DNA from 2 places in the Corynebacterium sp. H130 genome. Region 2 is predicted to be linked to the other one. Evidence: riboswitches for the same ligand, from Rfam matches in the RefSeq annotation. Region 2 holds a riboswitch; the other holds the start of a gene.

Region 1 (8,606 bases), on a different contig from region 2:
CTGCCGGGCGGCGACGTCCTCATCAAGTACGACGTGCGCTTCGCCCAGCCGAACACCGGCCACCTTGAGATGCCGGCGATCCACTCGCTCGAGCACCTCACCGCCGAGCTCATGCGCAACCACACCGACAAACTCATCGACTTCTCCCCAATGGGCTGCCAAACCGGTTTCTACGCCCTGACCTTGGGAATCGAGATGCCAGAATTCCTCGCCATCCTCGAAAAGACCCTGAACGACATCCTCGATGCGACCGAAGTGCCCGCCGCCAACGAGGTCCAGTGCGGGTGGGGCGCCAACCACTCGCTTGCCGACGCCCAAGCCGCGGCACGCGCGTTCTTGGCTAAGAAGGCTGAGTGGGAAGAGGTTATGGCGTGATCATCATCCAATGCGCAATGGAGATGGAGGCGACTCCGTTCCTGCAGTTGCTTCCTGAGGGCCACCGCGTTGAAAGTGTCGCCAACCAGAAGTTCCATTTCGGCCCGGATTTCATCCTTGCGATCACGGGTATTGGTCTGGCGAATGCTGCTGCGGGCACGGCTCGCGCGCTGACGTTTGCCGGTGACGCTGACCTGGTTATTGCTGCGGGCACCTGTGGTGGTCTGCACAAGGACATTGAGGTTGGCGATATCGCCGTCGCGACCGAAGCGATCTACTCGATGGCCGACGCAACCGCATTCGGCTACGCCCCAGGTCAGGTGCCAGGAATGCCTGTCTCGTACTTTGCGGCACGGGTAGGGGCGCTGTCTGTGGCGTCGAAAAGCGGGCGCGTGATTTCCGCTGACGCGTTCATCACCGCAGCCAACGTTGACGCAGCTCGGGAGCGTTTCCCGGAGGCAATCGCGACGGACATGGAGACCGCAGCGATGGCGCAGACCTGTTTCGCAGCGGGCGTGCCGTGGGTGTCACTGCGTGCGGTATCCGACCTGTGCGGACCGGCAGCCGGCCAAGATTTCCACATGGACGGGGCGCTCGCGGCACATCGCAGTTTTGATGCCGTCATGGAGTTCCTTGATAAGGGTCCTGTGGCACAAATGCGACCAAGTTGATATGTATAAAACTCCAGTTCAGCTCGAACCGCGGGTACACTCGTAGGCAGATCAACAACTACTACAAATCAAGGAGTGCACATGGCAAAGGACTGGATTGAGGACGTCAAGAAGTACGCCCCTAAGGCTGACGACGCCGTACTGGAGAGCATGCTCAAGACCTACCGTCTGACCCTTTCTAACGCTGACGCAGCTTACGTTTCTTTCTCCGACGAGGAAGAGCTTAAGACTGTGCGCGAAAACTTCCTGAAGAAGAAGCTGGGCCTGACCGAGTCCGACGAGAAGCTCGACGAAGCCATCAAGGCTGTTGGCGAAAAGATGAAGGACGGCTCCAAGAACGGCCGCCTCGCTGTGTACTACCTCCTCGCTGAGAAGTTCGGCAAGCTGGGCGTATTCAAGTAAGCCCTCAAGGAAAATCACCCTCGCAATGCGAGGGTGATTTTTTGTGCCCCGGTTACTCGCCCTTGCCTCGTTGAACGAATACCAGGGCCAACACCGGAGCAACCAAACCCCACACCAGGTGATCTGCGCTAACACTGGTAGCAAATACGCCGACCAACCCCACCGCAGCACCGACCCGCAGCGGGACCGTCACCAGCCGGCGTCGAGAAGCAGCCCCTTAGGAGCTCAGCGAAGAACCACCCGGTCGCGGCGCCGGAGCGACCTTCTCCACCACGGTGATCTGCACGCTCTGGATCTTGCCGGTGTACTGATTCTGGGTGTTACGCGGGTTGATCGTCAGGGTGGTGGTGCCCGTCTTGGCGCCGTAGATCTGGTTCGGTGGCGTCACAGTCACGATGCTTGGATCAGCGCTCTCGAAGGCGCCATAGAGGAACGCTGGGGTTTGGTTGTTGTCCCACATCTTTGGCACTTCGCCCTCAACGTTGATGGCGATGTGGCCGGTTTCCCCGAGCTGAAGCTGGGTGCGGGAAGGCTTGCCACGCTGCAACAATGCGTCATCGGCTGCGAACGGGATCAGGTACTCACCATCAGGCAGGTTCCACGTCTGATTGTTCGGAGCCTCAGTGCCCACGCGCAGCGCCACAAAGTTGCTGAATGCTGCCTGGCCAAAGGACCGGGCTGCTGGGTTCAACAAGTTCCACAGGTGGCCAGTGGAGGAGTTCCACGCGCCACCGGCAGCCACGAGGTCAGGATATTCGGACGCCCACGCATTAACCGCACCGAGCGCACCAGTGCTCGCGAGGTTCTCAATGCCGGCAACCATGCCATTCGCGGAAGCGGTTGCCGCGCCCGTGCCGTTGGTGCGATCGTGGGCAAAACGCATGCTGGCTTCCACTGCGCGCTGCAGGGCCACACGCTCAGCATTGGAGTCAAACTGCACTGCATCGAGGTACTGCTGCTTGGTGTAGATACCGTGCTTGGCGGCGACATCGCGGAGTCGAGAAGGAGCCTGCCCTGACTCGGTGAACACTACATTCTCGTCCCACATCTTCGCGCGGACGTCGCGAATCTGCTGGCGGACCTGCTCACGCACGCTGGACATCTGCACATTGCCCTTGCGTGCCATGAGCGTGCCCTCGCCAATGGCTACGCGGGTGACCAGCGCACCGTTGTAGAACTCAGCGCCGTCCTGGGCGTGCGCCACTGGTGCCGATGGCAGCTCCGGCGCGATCACACCGGAAGCAGAAATTGAAAGAGCCGCCATGACAGCAGCAACCGAACGAAAATTCATAGCACAAAACCCCTGCACGATTGGTAAGTATGACTTATCTGATCATAAGCGGAACTGACCAAAAGTGAAGGGGTTGACCTAAGAATTCAGTCCTTTGACCGACCCTAGTTAGTAGGAGACGGGGTAGCGGACGGCGTCGCAGAACCGGTCGCAGAAGGGGTAGCGGATGGGGAAGGGGTTGGGGCCTTCTTCTCCACGGACACCGCGGTATCGACCTTCTTGTCGGAATCCTTCTGGGTGTTTGCGCAACCACTAAGGCCCAAAACGGCAGTCAGGGCAAGTGCGGACGCGATCAGTGCGGAGCGGGACATGCTAAAACCTGCTTTCGTCAAGTGAACTTTTCGTCCCCAAACTTACCAGGATTTGCCTACTTAGCAGCCAGTTCGCTCTCCACGAACCACTTGTGGTTCTTCATCTGCATTGGTCCGCTGGTCACGTCAACCATGTACACGGTTTCGGTGGTTTCGGAATCGATGGTCGCGTCAGCGCCCTTCATGCCCGGCATGTGGTCGGCGTTGAGCTCAGCAGTCGCAGCGTCGGCGTGTGGCTTGAGTTCTTCAAACACGACCCACTTGTGGTTCTTAACCTCGGCGCCACCGGTGGTTGGGGTGTAGCTCACGGCATACGCGGTGGTGTCGTAGGCACCCACGATCTTCGCGGTCGCGCCCATCATGCCGTCCATGTGATCAGCCTTCAGCACAACCTCGGTGCCCACCGGGAACGCAGGGTTCGCAGCCACCTTCATGTTTGCCGGCGCAGCGCCACCGTCCATGGCGTGATTGTGCTCGTGGGACGCAGCCGGCGCCTTAACGACGGCCGAAGTCGCAGTATCCACCTTCAGATCACTGTCCTTTTGAGAGTTTGCGCAACCAGCCAGGGTGAGGGCAGCGATAGCAACAGTAGCGAGAGCACGACGAGTCATGAGGACCATCCTTTACAAAGTCAGCCTTGTGATTTTTCAAATGTAGCAAGCTGCTTTGTCGGCTTCACAAAGCGGGACCATAGGAAATCCGCTACCAGGAAGGCGACCACTGAGATACCGAAGAGCGGCGCCAAAATCGCATACCCAATCATGATGGCGATAAAAGGCCAGGACCATGCGCTGCGGGCCGGGATCCAGGACCTGCGGCGTCGAAAAGCCTGCCACCACATGGCATAACCCAAGGCCGTGACCAGCAGGATCCCCAGAGCCAGCGCTCCCAGAGCAAGCTCGGACCAGATGCCGAAGAGGAAACCCATGTGGAGATTGATCAGCCATTCGGTGAGCTTCGCGGGCAGGGGCCAAGCACTAAACGGCACCCGCTCCACCACCTTTTCGGACACAGGATTGACCACGACGGAATTCATGCTGAGTCGATAAGGCTGGCGGGACTCCTGCACGACCCACGGATCCGTGACATACGCGCCCGGCTTCGCCTCAATGCGGCCCGTCAGCCCCTCCTTCCGCGCAGCCTTCACCACGCCTGAAGCATTCATCGCCTGCGCCGCCGGCACCGCCTTCGCCTGGGTAGCCGGAGCCTTCCAATCCAGCTGAGTACGCACATCACCAATGTTCGCCCCAGCGACACCCGACCAGGTCAGACCGGTAATCGTGAGGAAAAGCATGCCCGGCAGCAGCCACAGCCCCAGCTGGCGGTGCCACTTTGCCGCCTTGCGTGACGACGCCCGGGAGCGAAGCACCATCACCAGGCCGGCAATCGCGATCGCACCCATCCAGGACGCAGCAAGCTCGGAATAGAATCGTCCCGGCGCGCCGAGCCACAGCTGCTTGTGGCCCTCAGACAACCACGCGCGAAACGGCGAGGCCGCGGAGCTGCCGTACTGCACCATGTCCCCCTTGACCTGCAGATCGACCGGATCCACGAACACAGCCCGGCGGTAAGAGGCTGAGGGTTGGGAAGGATCGTGGAAGAGAACGCGGGTGGTGTGGCCATCTTCCACCTGGACGCCCGACAGCCGCAGGTCGGGGTGTTCCTGCCAGGCCCGCTGGATCTGCTTGTCCACATCCTGGGGCTCGCCAGGGGATGCGGTGTAAACATCGTGGTAAATGACATTTTCGATGCTCGGTGCAAAAGCGTAGAGCAGTCCCGTAAGCGCTGCGACCGCGATGAACGGCCCGATCAGGACCCCGGCAACAACATGGAGACGACGAGCTCGTTGACGTTGATTCAATGCCGCGCGGCGCGCGGTTGGTTTGAGAAGAACAGTCATAGAAAAGTTGTCGGAAATAATTACCAACTAATTCCCGACTGTTTTTCGCGGGGTGGTCCTAAAGTTTGTTTCGAAGCAGCGCAGCAGCAGCTGCCGGGTCCTTCGCTTCCGTCAAAGCCCGCACCACCACAATGCGCTGAGCGCCAGCATCAATCACCTCAGGAGCGGTCTCAGCAGAGATGCCGCCGATGGCAAACCACGGCTTGTCTCCCGCCAGGTCAGCGCACTGTTTTACCACCTCAAGGCCCACTGCTGGGCGTCCCGGCTTCGTGGGAGTCGGCCACACCGGACCGATGACGGCGTAGTCGAGACCAGGGTCGGAGTAGGACTGCTGGAACTGTGCCACCGAGTTGTTGGAGCGTCCCATGAGGACGTTAGGCCCCAGCACCTTGCGGGCTTGCTGCGTGGTGAGGTCCCCTTGGCCGACATGGAACACGTCGGCGTCGACAAGCAGGGCGACATCGGCGCGGTCGTTGACAGCGAACATTTTGCCGTGCTGACGTGCGACGTCGGCGAGCGTTTCGAGGGCGGTGATTTCGGCGCGCGCCTCGAGTTTCTTGTCGCGGAGCTGGATGATGTCCGCGCCACCCTCGTAGCAGGCGTGGAGGAATTCCGTGAGATCACCCTGCGTGCTGCGGGCGTCAGTGCACAGGTACAGCTTCGTGTGAGCGAGAGCATTTTCACGTTCGGCGCGGTTCATGCGTTCTATAGTAGAAGCATCGTGGGAGTCCTCGTGCGCCAAGAGGACTGAGAGGGCAGCGCTTAATGCCGACCGCTTAACCTGATGCGGGTCATGCCGCCGGAGGGAGATTGTTGTGTTAGACGTTGCCATTGTCGGCGGCGGAATCGTAGGCCTCACCACAGCGTGGACACTCATACAACGAGGCTATGACGTGCAGGTTTTCGATCCAGAACCTGCGTCCGAAGCAAGTTTTGCGGCCGCGGGAATGCTCGCGCCGGTATCCGAAGTCGTGTGGGATCAGCCAGGCCTATACCCGCTCATGCGACGCTCCCGGGAGCTCTACCCGGAGCTAGCGGCCTCGGTGGCGGAAGCATCCGGGATGGATGTCGGCTACCTGCCGTCGGAGACCTTGGTGTGCGCAGGCGACAATGCCGACCGCGTTTACCTGCAGGAACTGATGGACTTGCAGTCGGAAATCGGTGAGGTCGAGCTGTTGTCCGCCCGCCAAGCCCGATCTATCGAGCCTGGCCTTGGCCCTGGTGTCGTGGGCGCGGTCCGTATTCCAGGCGATCACCAAATCGATCCGCGCAAGTTCTGCGCCGCCCTCATTCACCTGCTCGGCAGCCGCCTCGTGCGTGAAAAGGTCGTTGCAGTCGAGCCCGGCGCGATTACCCTGTCCTCCGGATTGCAGGTTGAAGCGGGCAAGGTTGTTGTCGCCAATGGCTTGGCTGCAAAAGACTTCGTTGACCTGCCTCTTCGCCCCGTTCATGGCGACGTCATGCGCCTGCGCGTCCCGGAGCACGTGCAGCCACTCGTCAGCCGCACGGTCCGCGCCGTCGTCCGCGGGCGCCCGGTCTATGTGGTGCCCCGCAGCGATGGCACGATCGTGCTCGGCGCCACCTCCCGCGAGGATGACATGTGGGGCGTGTCCGCGGAGGGTGTACACCAGCTGCTTCGCGACGCCCACCACATCATCCCTGGACTGTGGCACTGCGAGATCCTGGAAATGACAGCCAGGGCCCGTCCCGGGTCTCCCGACGATATCCCGTTCATTGGCGAAGTGGATCCAAGGCTGGTGGTGTCCACTGGCTACTTCAGGCACGGCATCCTGCTGGCCGCCATCGGTGCAGAATTCACCGCTGACGTAGTCTGTGAGAAACCGCTGCCGAATTGGGCAGCTGAAGCCGTTGATCCACGCCGGTTTAAGGAGCGAGCATGACTGTAGTAAATGGCACTCACTACGAGGCAGCAGCCGACGAAACTATCGCTGACCTGGTCATGGAGATGATCGGCCGAGTCGAAGGCGTGGCGGTAGCCGTCGATGGCGCCGTGGTCCCGCGCAGCACATGGGCCGACACGCCCGTGGCCGGAACCATCGAAATTGTCACCGCAGCGCAGGGAGGCTAACAGTGGAGTTCCTCAATGAGTCCCGTCTGATCATGGGCACCGGTGGCGCAACTTCGCTCGACACTCTGGAACGCGCGCTCATCGAATCCGGCACGCGCCTGACCACCGTGGCTATGCGCCGCTTCGACGCGCACACCGGCATGGGCATCTTCGACATGCTGCGTCGCAACAACATCCAGGCCCTGCCGAACACCGCGGGTTGTTTCTCCGCCCGCGACGCCGTCCTCACCGCCGAACTTGCCCGCGAAGCGCTCGAGACCAACCTGATCAAGCTGGAAGTCATCGCCGACGAGGACACCTTGCTTCCCGACGGCGTCGAGCTTCTCGACGCTGCAGACCAGCTGGTCACTAAGGGTTTCGAAGTGTTTGCCTACACTAATGACGATCCTGCACTAGCACGCCGCCTGGAGGAGATCGGCGTGGCAGCAGTGATGCCAGCGGGCGCTCCGATTGGCACCGGGCTCGGCATCTTGAACCCGCACAACATCGAACTGATCGTGGAACGCGCGCAGATTCCTGTCATTCTCGATGCCGGCATCGGCACGGCCTCCGACGCAGCATTGGCGATGGAGCTTGGCTGCGACGCCGTCCTCCTGGCCTCCGCTGTCACTCGCGCGCACGATGCCGTGAAGATGGCTTCCGCCATGAAGCATGCGGTCATTGCTGGCCGAGAGGCTTTCGAAGCCGGTCGCATCCCGAAGCGTAAGCTGGCGCAAGCAAGCTCGAGTATGGAAGGACGTGCTGAATTTGGGTGATCAAGCCCTGTCCCCGGAGGAGCGTCTCCGCTACGCCCGCCACCTCACGCTGCCTGGCGTGGGGGAGGAAGGCCAACTGAAGCTCAAGGCCGCGAAGGTGCTGGTCATCGGCGCGGGTGGCCTCGGTTCCCCAATCCTCAACTACCTGGGCGCAGCTGGCGTCGGCCACATCACGGTCCTCGATGGGGACGTGGTGGAGGAGTCCAACCTACAGCGCCAAACCATCCACCGCATGGAGGACATCGGACGCAACAAGGCTGAATCCGCCACCGATGCACTGCGACGCCTCAACCCATACATCGCAGTGGAAGGCGTGAAGACACACCTCACGCACCTCAACGCCATCGAACTATTCCAGGCCCACGACCTGGTCATTGACGGCACCGACAATTTCGCCACCCGCTATCTTTCCAACGACGCCGCCGAGCTCACCAGTACCCCACTCGTCTGGGGCACCATCAGCCAATTCCAGGGCCAGCTCAGCGTCTTCGACCCGAATCGCGGCCCCATGCTCCGCGACCTCTTCCCCGAAATGCCGCCAGCCGACGCCGTCCCGAGCTGCGCCGTCGGCGGCGTATTCGGCGCACTGCCTGGGCTTGTTGGGTCAATGATGGCCATCGAAGCGCTCAAGCACATCACGGGTGTGGGGGAGGTTGCCGTCGGCAAGCTCGTGCTCCTCGACGCCCTGACCACCTCCATGCGCACGCTCACCTTCACCCGCGACCCGGGCCGCGCGCCCGTCGAAAAGCTGCAGCCTGTCGACGAGCCGGTCACTACCACCGTCGAGCCACAGGGCACGCTCATCGACGTCC
Region 2 (8,606 bases):
TCTTCCTGGGGCTTCTCCTGCTGACCTTGATCCTGCCACCACGGGGCTTGCTGCCCATTTTTGTCATCTTGATTGGCGCAGCAGCGTGGATTCATGTCCCGCCTCGTCTGCTGACGGTGCTCGTGGCTGCTCCTGCGGCGTTCATCGCCGTGGGGGTGGGGCCACTGATCTTTAGCTTTGGGGCGGACGGTATCACCTATCTTGGTTGGGAAAACGCTGTTTACGTCGTGATTCGCTCTACCGTTGCCATGACCGCGACGATGCTGTTCGCGCTCACCACACCTCTTCCTGAAATTTTGGGATTCCTTCGGCTGCCGCGAGCGCTGTCGGAGGTGGTGTCGCTGATGTATCGCTTTATCGGAAGTATGGCGCAAACGGCCGTGTCGATGAGGCAGGCACAGGCGCAGAGACTCGGTCGCCTGAGTATCTCCTCCGCAGGGATGCAGGCGAGCTCGCTGTTCCTCATTACTTTCCTCCGCGCCCGCGCGTTGCAGGAAGGTTTGGAGCTTCGCGGCGATCCGGCCTCGCTCGCCGTTTCGACCGTAAAACGCCCCGTTAGGTGGGGTTTCGTACTTGCTACATGCGCCTGCTTTGTCGCACTATGGGTCCTGACATGAAACTTGACAATGTGTCGTTCAAACACGACGACTGGGTGCTCCGTGGCATCTCTCTTGACGTCCCTGCGGGTGCCCGACTAGCGATCCTCGGCGCCAACGGTTCCGGAAAGTCGACCCTGCTCAAACTCATGGCGGGCGCGTGGCGACCAGCCGAGGGGACTATTTCGCTCGAGAAGCCCTACGACTATTCTCGCCGCGGTCGTCGCCACATCCGCGAACAAGTTCAGCTGGTCCTCCAGGAACCCGACGATCAACTCTTCGCCCCGACCGTCTTGCAAGACATCTCCTACGGCCCGGTGAACTTGGGGGCGTCGGACGTCGAAAAGCGGGTTGCCGATGCCATGGGGCTTGCCGGCGTCACCCACCTCGCCGACCGCGTGCCTCACCGGCTCTCCTACGGGCAGCGCAAACTTGTCGCACTCGCTGGGGCACTGGCCATGCGACCGCGCTTTTTGCTTCTCGACGAGCCGACGGCTGGCCTCGACCCAATCGCGGTGCGCTCTCTATTGTCGGTGCTTGCGGGGCTGGATTGTGCCGTCGTGTTGACCACTCATGATGTGGATTTTGCTTGGGAGTTTGCCTCGGACATCGCGGTGCTACGGGAGGGAACGCTGGAGGTGGGGAAGTCCCAATTGCTCCAGCCGTCGGAGCTGGGGATGCCGTGGGCGCCGGTGGTTTCTTCAGTTCTTGAAAAACCGGTTCATACGCCCGAGGATTTGTTAGACTGAGACAACCATTTTGTCACACGGGAGCAAAGCCGATTCTTTGCTGAGAGGACGCAACACGCGGAGCGTCGACCGTTTAACCTGTCCGGATAATGCCGGCGTAGGGAGGAATTTCATGTCTAAGTCTGCTCTGCCTGAAAACGGAACCGTCACCACGGGACCGATTTACCGCAGTCACAAGGTTTACAACGAAGTTCCCTTTGGTGATCTGACGCTTCGCATTCCAGCGCGTCGCATCGATCTGACCACTGGTGAGCATTTCGACGTGTACGACACCTCGGGTATCTACACGGAGGATAACCCAACTCTGGACCTGGAAAAGGGCCTGGAGCCAGTGCGTACGTGGGAGCGCCACGAGGCAGTTCCTGCGTCCGAAGAGCACCCTGAATTGAAGGTGCAGACGCAGCTGGCGTGGGCTCGCGCCGGTGTGATCACACCTGAGATGGCGTACTGTGCGGCTCGTGAGGGCATGACCCCTGAGTTCGTGCGCTCCGAGGTTGCTGCTGGTCGCGCTGTTATTTGCGCGAACAAGAATCACCCGGAGATTGAGCCGATGATCATCGGTAAGGCGTTCGCGGTGAAGATTAACGCCAACATCGGCAACTCTGCTGTCACTTCTTCCATCTCCGAAGAGGTGGAGAAGATGGTGTGGGCGACCCGCTGGGGTGCGGACACCATCATGGACCTGTCCACGGGCAAGGACATCCACGAGACTCGCGAGTGGATCCTGCGCAACTCCCCAGTGCCAGTTGGTACCGTGCCGATCTACCAGGCATTGGAAAAGGTTAAGGGCGATCCAACCAAGCTGACGTGGGAGATCTACAAGGAAACGATCATCGAGCAGTGCGAGCAGGGCGTTGACTACATGACCGTCCACGCGGGCGTGCTGTTGCGTTACATCCCGCTGGCTGCTGATCGTGTCACTGGCATCGTGTCCCGTGGTGGTTCCATCATGGCTGCGTGGTGCCTGAAGGAGCACCGCGAGTCCTTCCTGTACGAGAACTTCGCTGAGCTCTGCGACATCCTGGCTAAGTACGACGTCACGTTCTCGCTTGGCGACGGCTTGCGCCCAGGCTCCATTGCCGACGCTAACGACGAGGCGCAGCTGTCCGAGCTGCGTACCCTCGGCGAGCTCACCTTGATCGCTCGTTCCCGCGGCGTCCAGGTCATGATCGAGGGCCCGGGCCACGTGCCGATGCACAAGATTCCGGTCAACGTGGAGTGGGAAGAGGATTGGTGCCATGGCGCGCCGTTCTACACCCTTGGCCCACTGGCCACTGACATCGCGCCGGGCTATGACCACATCACCTCGGCTATTGGTGCAGCAATGATCGCCCAGGCTGGTACGGCGATGCTGTGCTACGTCACCCCGAAGGAGCACCTGGGTCTGCCGAATCGCGATGATGTGAAGGTGGGCGTGATTACGTACAAGATCGCAGCTCACGCAGCTGACCTCGCCAAGCAGCATCCGCACGCCCAGGAACGTGATGATGCGCTGTCGAAGGCTCGTTTCGAGTTCCGTTGGCATGACCAGTTTGCACTGGCGCTGGATCCGGATACGGCGCTGGAGTACCACGATGAGACGCTGCCTGCTGAGCCTGCGAAGACGGCGCACTTCTGTTCGATGTGCGGTCCGAAGTTCTGCTCGATGCGTATCTCGCAGGATGTGCGGGACTATGCGGAGTCGAAGGGGTTGACTTCTGTTGAGGCTATTGAGGCTGGCATGAAGGAGAAGTCTGAGGAGTTCGCTGCTGGTGGTGATCGCGTGTACTTGCCGATCTCTGCTGAGTAGCATTTGATGCACGCGCGCTAGCGGCCCCGCTTGTTGTTTAGCGGGGTCGCTAGTCGTCTTTAGTTAGCCTTCGAGCGTTGGATCTTCGAGCTTGTGGGCTGTTGTTTCTTCGATGGGTTCCGTCGGCGCACACCTGGACGGGCAGTCCGCTCAGCACCATCGCTATGTGGGCTTCGACGTAACTGTCGTCGTTCCAGCCGTGGTGTTTCGGGCACAGCGGGGCCAGGTTGTCGATACTGGTGGGGCCTCCGCGGCTCCAGGGGAGTACGTGGTGGGATTCGCATCGGCTGATTGCTTCGTCGCAGCCAGGGGAGGCGCAGCAGCCGTCCCGGGAGAACATTGCTAGGCGTTGGTGGAAGTTTGCGGATCGGCTTGCTGTGACCAGGGTTTTAACTGCGCCGTTGTGGTCATGGACGACGATGTAGTCGGTGATCCGGTGGCCGTCGAGGAGCGCGAGGTCGAAGAGGGTGAGGTCAATACCAACATTGCTGCTGAATTTGGTTTCCCAATTGAATTCGTCCTCTTCGGTGACTCCGATGACGAGAGAGCGGTGTCCGGTGTTGTCGACGCGGGTGGTGGATGCCCAACGTAGGACTTGGAAGAAGTTGTCGGCGTGGCGTTGCGCGACGGTGCGGGTGTCTTCTTTGCGACGATCATCGGTGGCCTGTTCGCCACGCCATGCATCGTCCATGAGAGACTTGAGCAGGGCAGCGTGGGCGGCCGGGGCGTAGCCGTGGAAGCTGCATCCACCGTGTTCGTCTTGTTCGCGCAGCTGGAAGCGACGCTGGTTGTAGGCCTCGTGCGGGTCCTTCGCCAGCCGGCGATTTTCCTCCCGGACAAGCTGCTTTGCGTAGGCGTGCGTCGCCTTGGGCGTGGAATCGAGCGCAGATGCAGCAGCCAGCTCGTAAATCTCGGTTCGTCGGTTGGATGCAGAAGAAAGCTTTTCCAGTGCCGAGAGGATGAGGTCCTGATGCTCGGCGGAGACCCCGGTTTTCCAGGGGCTGAGTGAGCGTCGATGAATGCGTCGGGCTTCGCCCGCAGATACGCCGGCACGTTCCAGCTCATGTCGCTCGCGCCCGGTTGCCATGTCAGTTTCCAGACGGGCGATAAGCTCCTTGATCTCCACAAGTTCGGGAAAATTCTCGAAAGACTCACCAAAGTCGACGGAGTGCTGAAGCAACTCCTTGACCTTGGTAAGCGTATTCATTCCCCCGAAATTCATAACTCCATTCTACCGTATCTACATTAGAACGCAATAGCTATTTCAAATCTGTGACAACAGTGAATGGAGTTAAAATCGAACATATTAGTTATGGCGTGGCCAGGTCGAAACGGCGGCGAGCGCGCCGCAAAGCAGCGCAATCACCCACCACAATCCGATCGGGGCCTTGGTCGTCCATTCGACCGGCCCCATGCAAATGAACCAAACGGAACCAAGCGTCACCAACGCATTCACAACCGCCATTAGCGGAGATCGCCTCTTCGTGTAGTAGATCTCAAAAGCGAGCCACAAAACGCATGCGGTGGGGATCAAGACCATGACAGCATCTCCTTTCCAAGGTCATCCAGGCTCGCGGTTGAGTCGGTATTAGCAAACGCCACCTTTGATCCGGAAGGGTCCACAATCAGAATGGTTCGGTAACCGCCAGTGCCACCGTTGTGGGAAGCGCCGTAAGAGCTGTGCTTCCAGGCGTAGGACGGGACTCCGACGCGTCGCAAATGCGCGGCAAATAGTGCCATGTCGTGGGCGGTGGAGCGGATTGAACCGGCTGGGGCGTAGCCGTCCATTTCCCAGTTGGCGGCAGGTTTTCCGCGCCCGTTGAGTCCCTGCGGTGCGTCCGTAGCGCTACCAATAGTGGCCACGTACGACTCATTCATTCCCAAAGGAGTGAAAATGTCTTGCTCGACCATCTTTTCCCAGGTCCGGCCGTCTTTTTCTGCCAGCAATTGGCCTAGAAAAGCGACGCCGAGGTTCGAATAATTGCGCTCGCCCTGGCCTTTCAATTTCGCATCCAGGGCCATGTCAAAGATCTTCTGGCGATCCACCTCGGCATAAGGGTTGCGCTCAATGAAAAGCGGAAGGAAACCCAACCCCGGGTTCCGTGGCAGGCCGGCCTCGTGGTTGGCGAGCTGCTCAAGGGTTGCAGAGCCAATCGGGGCACCGCGAGTGTCGATGATGTCGGAAACTTTAGTGTCCAGCCGAACTGTGCCCTTTTCGATGGCCTGTCGGAGCAATTCCGCTGTGAAGGTCTTAGTTACGGAGCCGATCTCCACCTCAGTGTGCTGGTCGGCGCCGAGTCCTGCGAATACTGGTTGATCGCCTTCGAGAACGAACGCGGTGACGTTGTGGGCGCCTCGCGGGGAGTTATCGGCAAGAAAGGTTGCTAGTTGGGGATTGCCGGTTTGGGTGTCGGCAAGCTTTACAGGTTGGGGGCCGAAAACGACGAGTGCTGCGACTGTCGCGAGCCCTATGGCGATGGCCAGTGCTTTTCTCATGTGTGGTCCTCGCTAGCTGCGATGATCGTGAGTAGTGGGATGACGCGGGCGGGTGGGATTTCAAAGGTGCCGTGGGTTTTGCGTACCCAGCCGGCGGATTGCAGCGCGCTGAGGTGGTGGTAGGCGGTGCCTGAGGAGGAAATGCCACTCTCGACCAGGTCGTTGACGCTGGCGGGACCTTCGAGGAGTCGGGCCAGGATGGCGTGTCGGATGGGGTGGGCGAGCGCACTGACGCGCTCGAGGGATTCGAAAAAGGCAGCGCCAGTCAAATGGCTGGCTGGACGGGTCCACGCGTACTGGTAGGTGCGATCGCCGAGTAAGACGTCGCCCTGGAAGCTGACGACGCCGTTTTCCAGTGAAGGCTGCTGAGCCTCCAGCGCTGCTAGTCGACGTTCTAAGTCATCAATACGTTGCTCCAAATCCATAATTCTAAAAATACAGAAATATGGAATCGGGTGCAATGCCTACAATACGAACGATCCACCTGTCAGCGCCATCGAGGTCCACCCGGTCTCCGGTGTCCACTGGTGCAACCGCCCAGTGGTGAGCATCCGGATGCGTTCAGGCGTGGCATCGACGATTCGCTGCGCGCCTTGTCGTTCAAAAGAAACCAGCAGCTCATCGCCCCAAAACTCCACCGACCCCCAGTCGTGTTTCACCGACACCCCGCGGTAAGGCTCGATGAAGCGGTCAATCGATGAATCGGCGAAAGCAATCGGAGCTTCGCCCAGCGGGAATACCTCTCCATGGAGCACCGCCACCACCTGGCTTTCAGAGGCCAACTTCAGCAGCGGATCGCGGCCAATTGGAGCAGCCAAAGAAACCCGATGGCTGAACTCACCGGTACGTGCATCGTAGGCCTCAACCAGCGGCAACCCGACGGCAGCGATCCAAAGATACTTCTCATCCGCTGCCACATGCCCCGCCTGGAAAACCTGCTCCGAAACCGGAGCCTTAGACAACGGGACGACAGTTGCATCCACGATGTATCCCTTCGTTTGCCAGCCGTTGGGGGAGTAATCGTTGAACTCCTCCTCAGCCGTAGCAAGCTGCTGCAACACCACATCATTGTTGTCCGACACGACCGCATACAAGGATTCGATCTGCAGCCAAGTGTTCGTGCGGTCAATGTCGTAAGCCCACCAGCTGAAATGCCCCGCGAGAGTGACATCGCCAGATATCGGACTGTCCGAGATGAGCTGTGCGCACCAGCCGTCGCCAAGCGCGAGTCCGTGCCACCACGCTTTCTGCTTCTCGACGACCGGAGGCTGCCCGTCATGTCTAACCTGGCACCTCACTTCGCACTGCAACCCCGAAATCGCGCCGGGAGAGGTGTTGAAGCGAAGTGGCATCGGGGTGACGTCGCCGACGGTCCAATCGACCTTGTGGTATTCGAGTGCGTCCTTTGTCACGTGGATGCGGAGTCGGCCGTCGGTAAGCGGCGGGAGGCGGTCGATCGAACCCGGAAGGGTGGGTGCTGGTTTGGGGCTGATGACATTGCCGAATTCATCGCGGGGGACCGTGGGCCCATTCCAGACGGCGTCGAAGAAGTCGAGGATGGTGAGGGAGGAGGCTGTAATGCGGAAATCTGGGTACTCAGCGGCCAGGACGATGCCATATTCTTGATCGACGTCAACGAGGACTTGATCATATTTCAGTCGCCACGTCGGGCGACTGATCACGCTGCTGTTGCCGTGGAGATCGAATTCTTGGCTCCAGATTCGAGCTAGGAAGGGGTTCGGTTCGATCGAGGTGAGCAAAGTGCCCGAAGGGTAGTGGCCTGGTATCTCCTCGTCTCCGGTGCGGCCAAAGACCCACATCGACTCCCGGTTTCGGATGGCCAGTGGCTTATCATCTCGGGAGATGGTGAGTAGCCCGCGGTAATCCCAGCGGCTGATTGTGGCCCCATTCCAGTTGGGGTGAAACAAGACCGTGGGGCCAAAGAACATGAATTGTTCCGGTGGGCCAGGTGGTGTGCCAGTGACCTCGACGGTGACTTGGTACGTCACACATTCGGCCCGGGCATACAAGCGCGTAAGGTCCTGCTTATTCAAAAGATGCCTCCACAAAGGTCCAATCGTTTTCTGGCCGCCACTGCCAGATCTTCTGATCGGCGAGCACAACAAGGTGTTCGGGTGCACCGCGCACGATCCTCTCGACGGATCCCTCAAACGAAGTAATAAGCGAGCCGTCCGCAGGATCAAAGAATCGGGTGCTTTCTTCCGACCATTCCATGATGACGCTGTGGAACCGCTGAGCGTTCACCCAATCAATCCCAGCAAGGGGAGCAGTTTCTGATCCCTCCGCCGTGAAGAACCGCACCTTATCACCCACGATCGTGACGATGAGGCCTGCAAACCAAAATGCATCAATTCGGATGAAAGTGCTAATTCCTACGGGAACGGGCTCAGGGGAGGTGAGCGGAATTTCGGATACGCCGGCGATGACGAGCATCATCTGGTCAGTGTCGGTGACAGAATCAATGCGGTTGCGAAGCGAGATTCCGTGATCAAATTCCCGGCACATCGGGTTTGTTGTCTGCAACTCAGTGGAACCGGAAAAAGTCTTCCCGGAGTGAAGCACAAAAATCTGCTCCCCATAAGTCATCACGACGCCATGTTCAGGATCGGCTTCCAACTTCCGATGCTGGTCTAGTGGCGCGGGGACGTGCACCCGCCGCAGCAATTCGCCCGTCTCCAAGGAATAGGCGTCAACAGCTGGAATATCGACGCATGCTGCCCATAGCACCTCATCGTCGGCGAGCATGTACCCGTAGCCTGGCTGCCACTGCACCAGCGGCGGGGGATCGACGCTGAACCCATCAATGATGAATTCCTCCGCTTTCCACTCACCCGCCGTAGGGACTGCAGAGGCATCGGCTACCGGAAGGAAGTGCTGCTCTTCAGCATCTGCATGCGACAGGACTGCATGGATCGCCGTGATCTCCACGTAAGTGACTGGGCAATGGAGATTGTC

Evidence for each region. A riboswitch is a leader RNA that binds a small molecule or an ion and turns the genes downstream of it on or off. The one in region 2 is predicted to bind thiamine pyrophosphate.
Region 1: another riboswitch for thiamine pyrophosphate. It lies ahead of thiO (glycine oxidase ThiO); the one in region 2 lies ahead of thiC (phosphomethylpyrimidine synthase ThiC).

What each region holds. Positions count from the first base shown of each region.
Region 1 covers NZ_JBBHLA010000003.1:77,466-86,071, forward strand. The annotation lists gene WG939_RS06565 (S-ribosylhomocysteine lyase) at 1-375, shown strand, start outside; gene mtnN (5'-methylthioadenosine/S-adenosylhomocysteine nucleosidase) at 372-1,046, shown strand; gene WG939_RS06575 (DUF2853 family protein) at 1,128-1,448, shown strand; gene WG939_RS06580 (hypothetical protein) at 1,666-2,739, opposite strand; gene WG939_RS06585 (hypothetical protein) at 2,844-3,050, opposite strand; gene WG939_RS06590 (YdhK family protein) at 3,107-3,661, opposite strand; gene WG939_RS06595 (PepSY-associated TM helix domain-containing protein) at 3,682-4,950, opposite strand; gene thiE (thiamine phosphate synthase) at 5,009-5,650, opposite strand; TPP riboswitch at 5,662-5,775, shown strand; gene thiO (glycine oxidase ThiO) at 5,766-6,851, shown strand; gene thiS (sulfur carrier protein ThiS) at 6,848-7,039, shown strand; gene WG939_RS06615 (thiazole synthase) at 7,042-7,794, shown strand; gene moeB (molybdopterin-synthase adenylyltransferase MoeB) at 7,778-8,606, shown strand, end outside.
Region 2 covers NZ_JBBHLA010000005.1:147,739-156,344, forward strand. The annotation lists gene WG939_RS10525 (energy-coupling factor transporter transmembrane component T family protein) at 1-617, shown strand, start outside; gene WG939_RS10530 (energy-coupling factor ABC transporter ATP-binding protein) at 614-1,345, shown strand; TPP riboswitch at 1,353-1,466, shown strand; gene thiC (phosphomethylpyrimidine synthase ThiC) at 1,458-3,134, shown strand; gene WG939_RS10540 (HNH endonuclease signature motif containing protein) at 3,184-4,356, opposite strand; gene WG939_RS10545 (hypothetical protein) at 4,441-4,674, opposite strand; gene WG939_RS10550 (serine hydrolase domain-containing protein) at 4,665-5,630, opposite strand; gene WG939_RS10555 (ArsR/SmtB family transcription factor) at 5,627-6,055, opposite strand; gene WG939_RS10560 (hypothetical protein) at 6,095-7,684, opposite strand; gene WG939_RS10565 (hypothetical protein) at 7,677-8,606, opposite strand, start outside.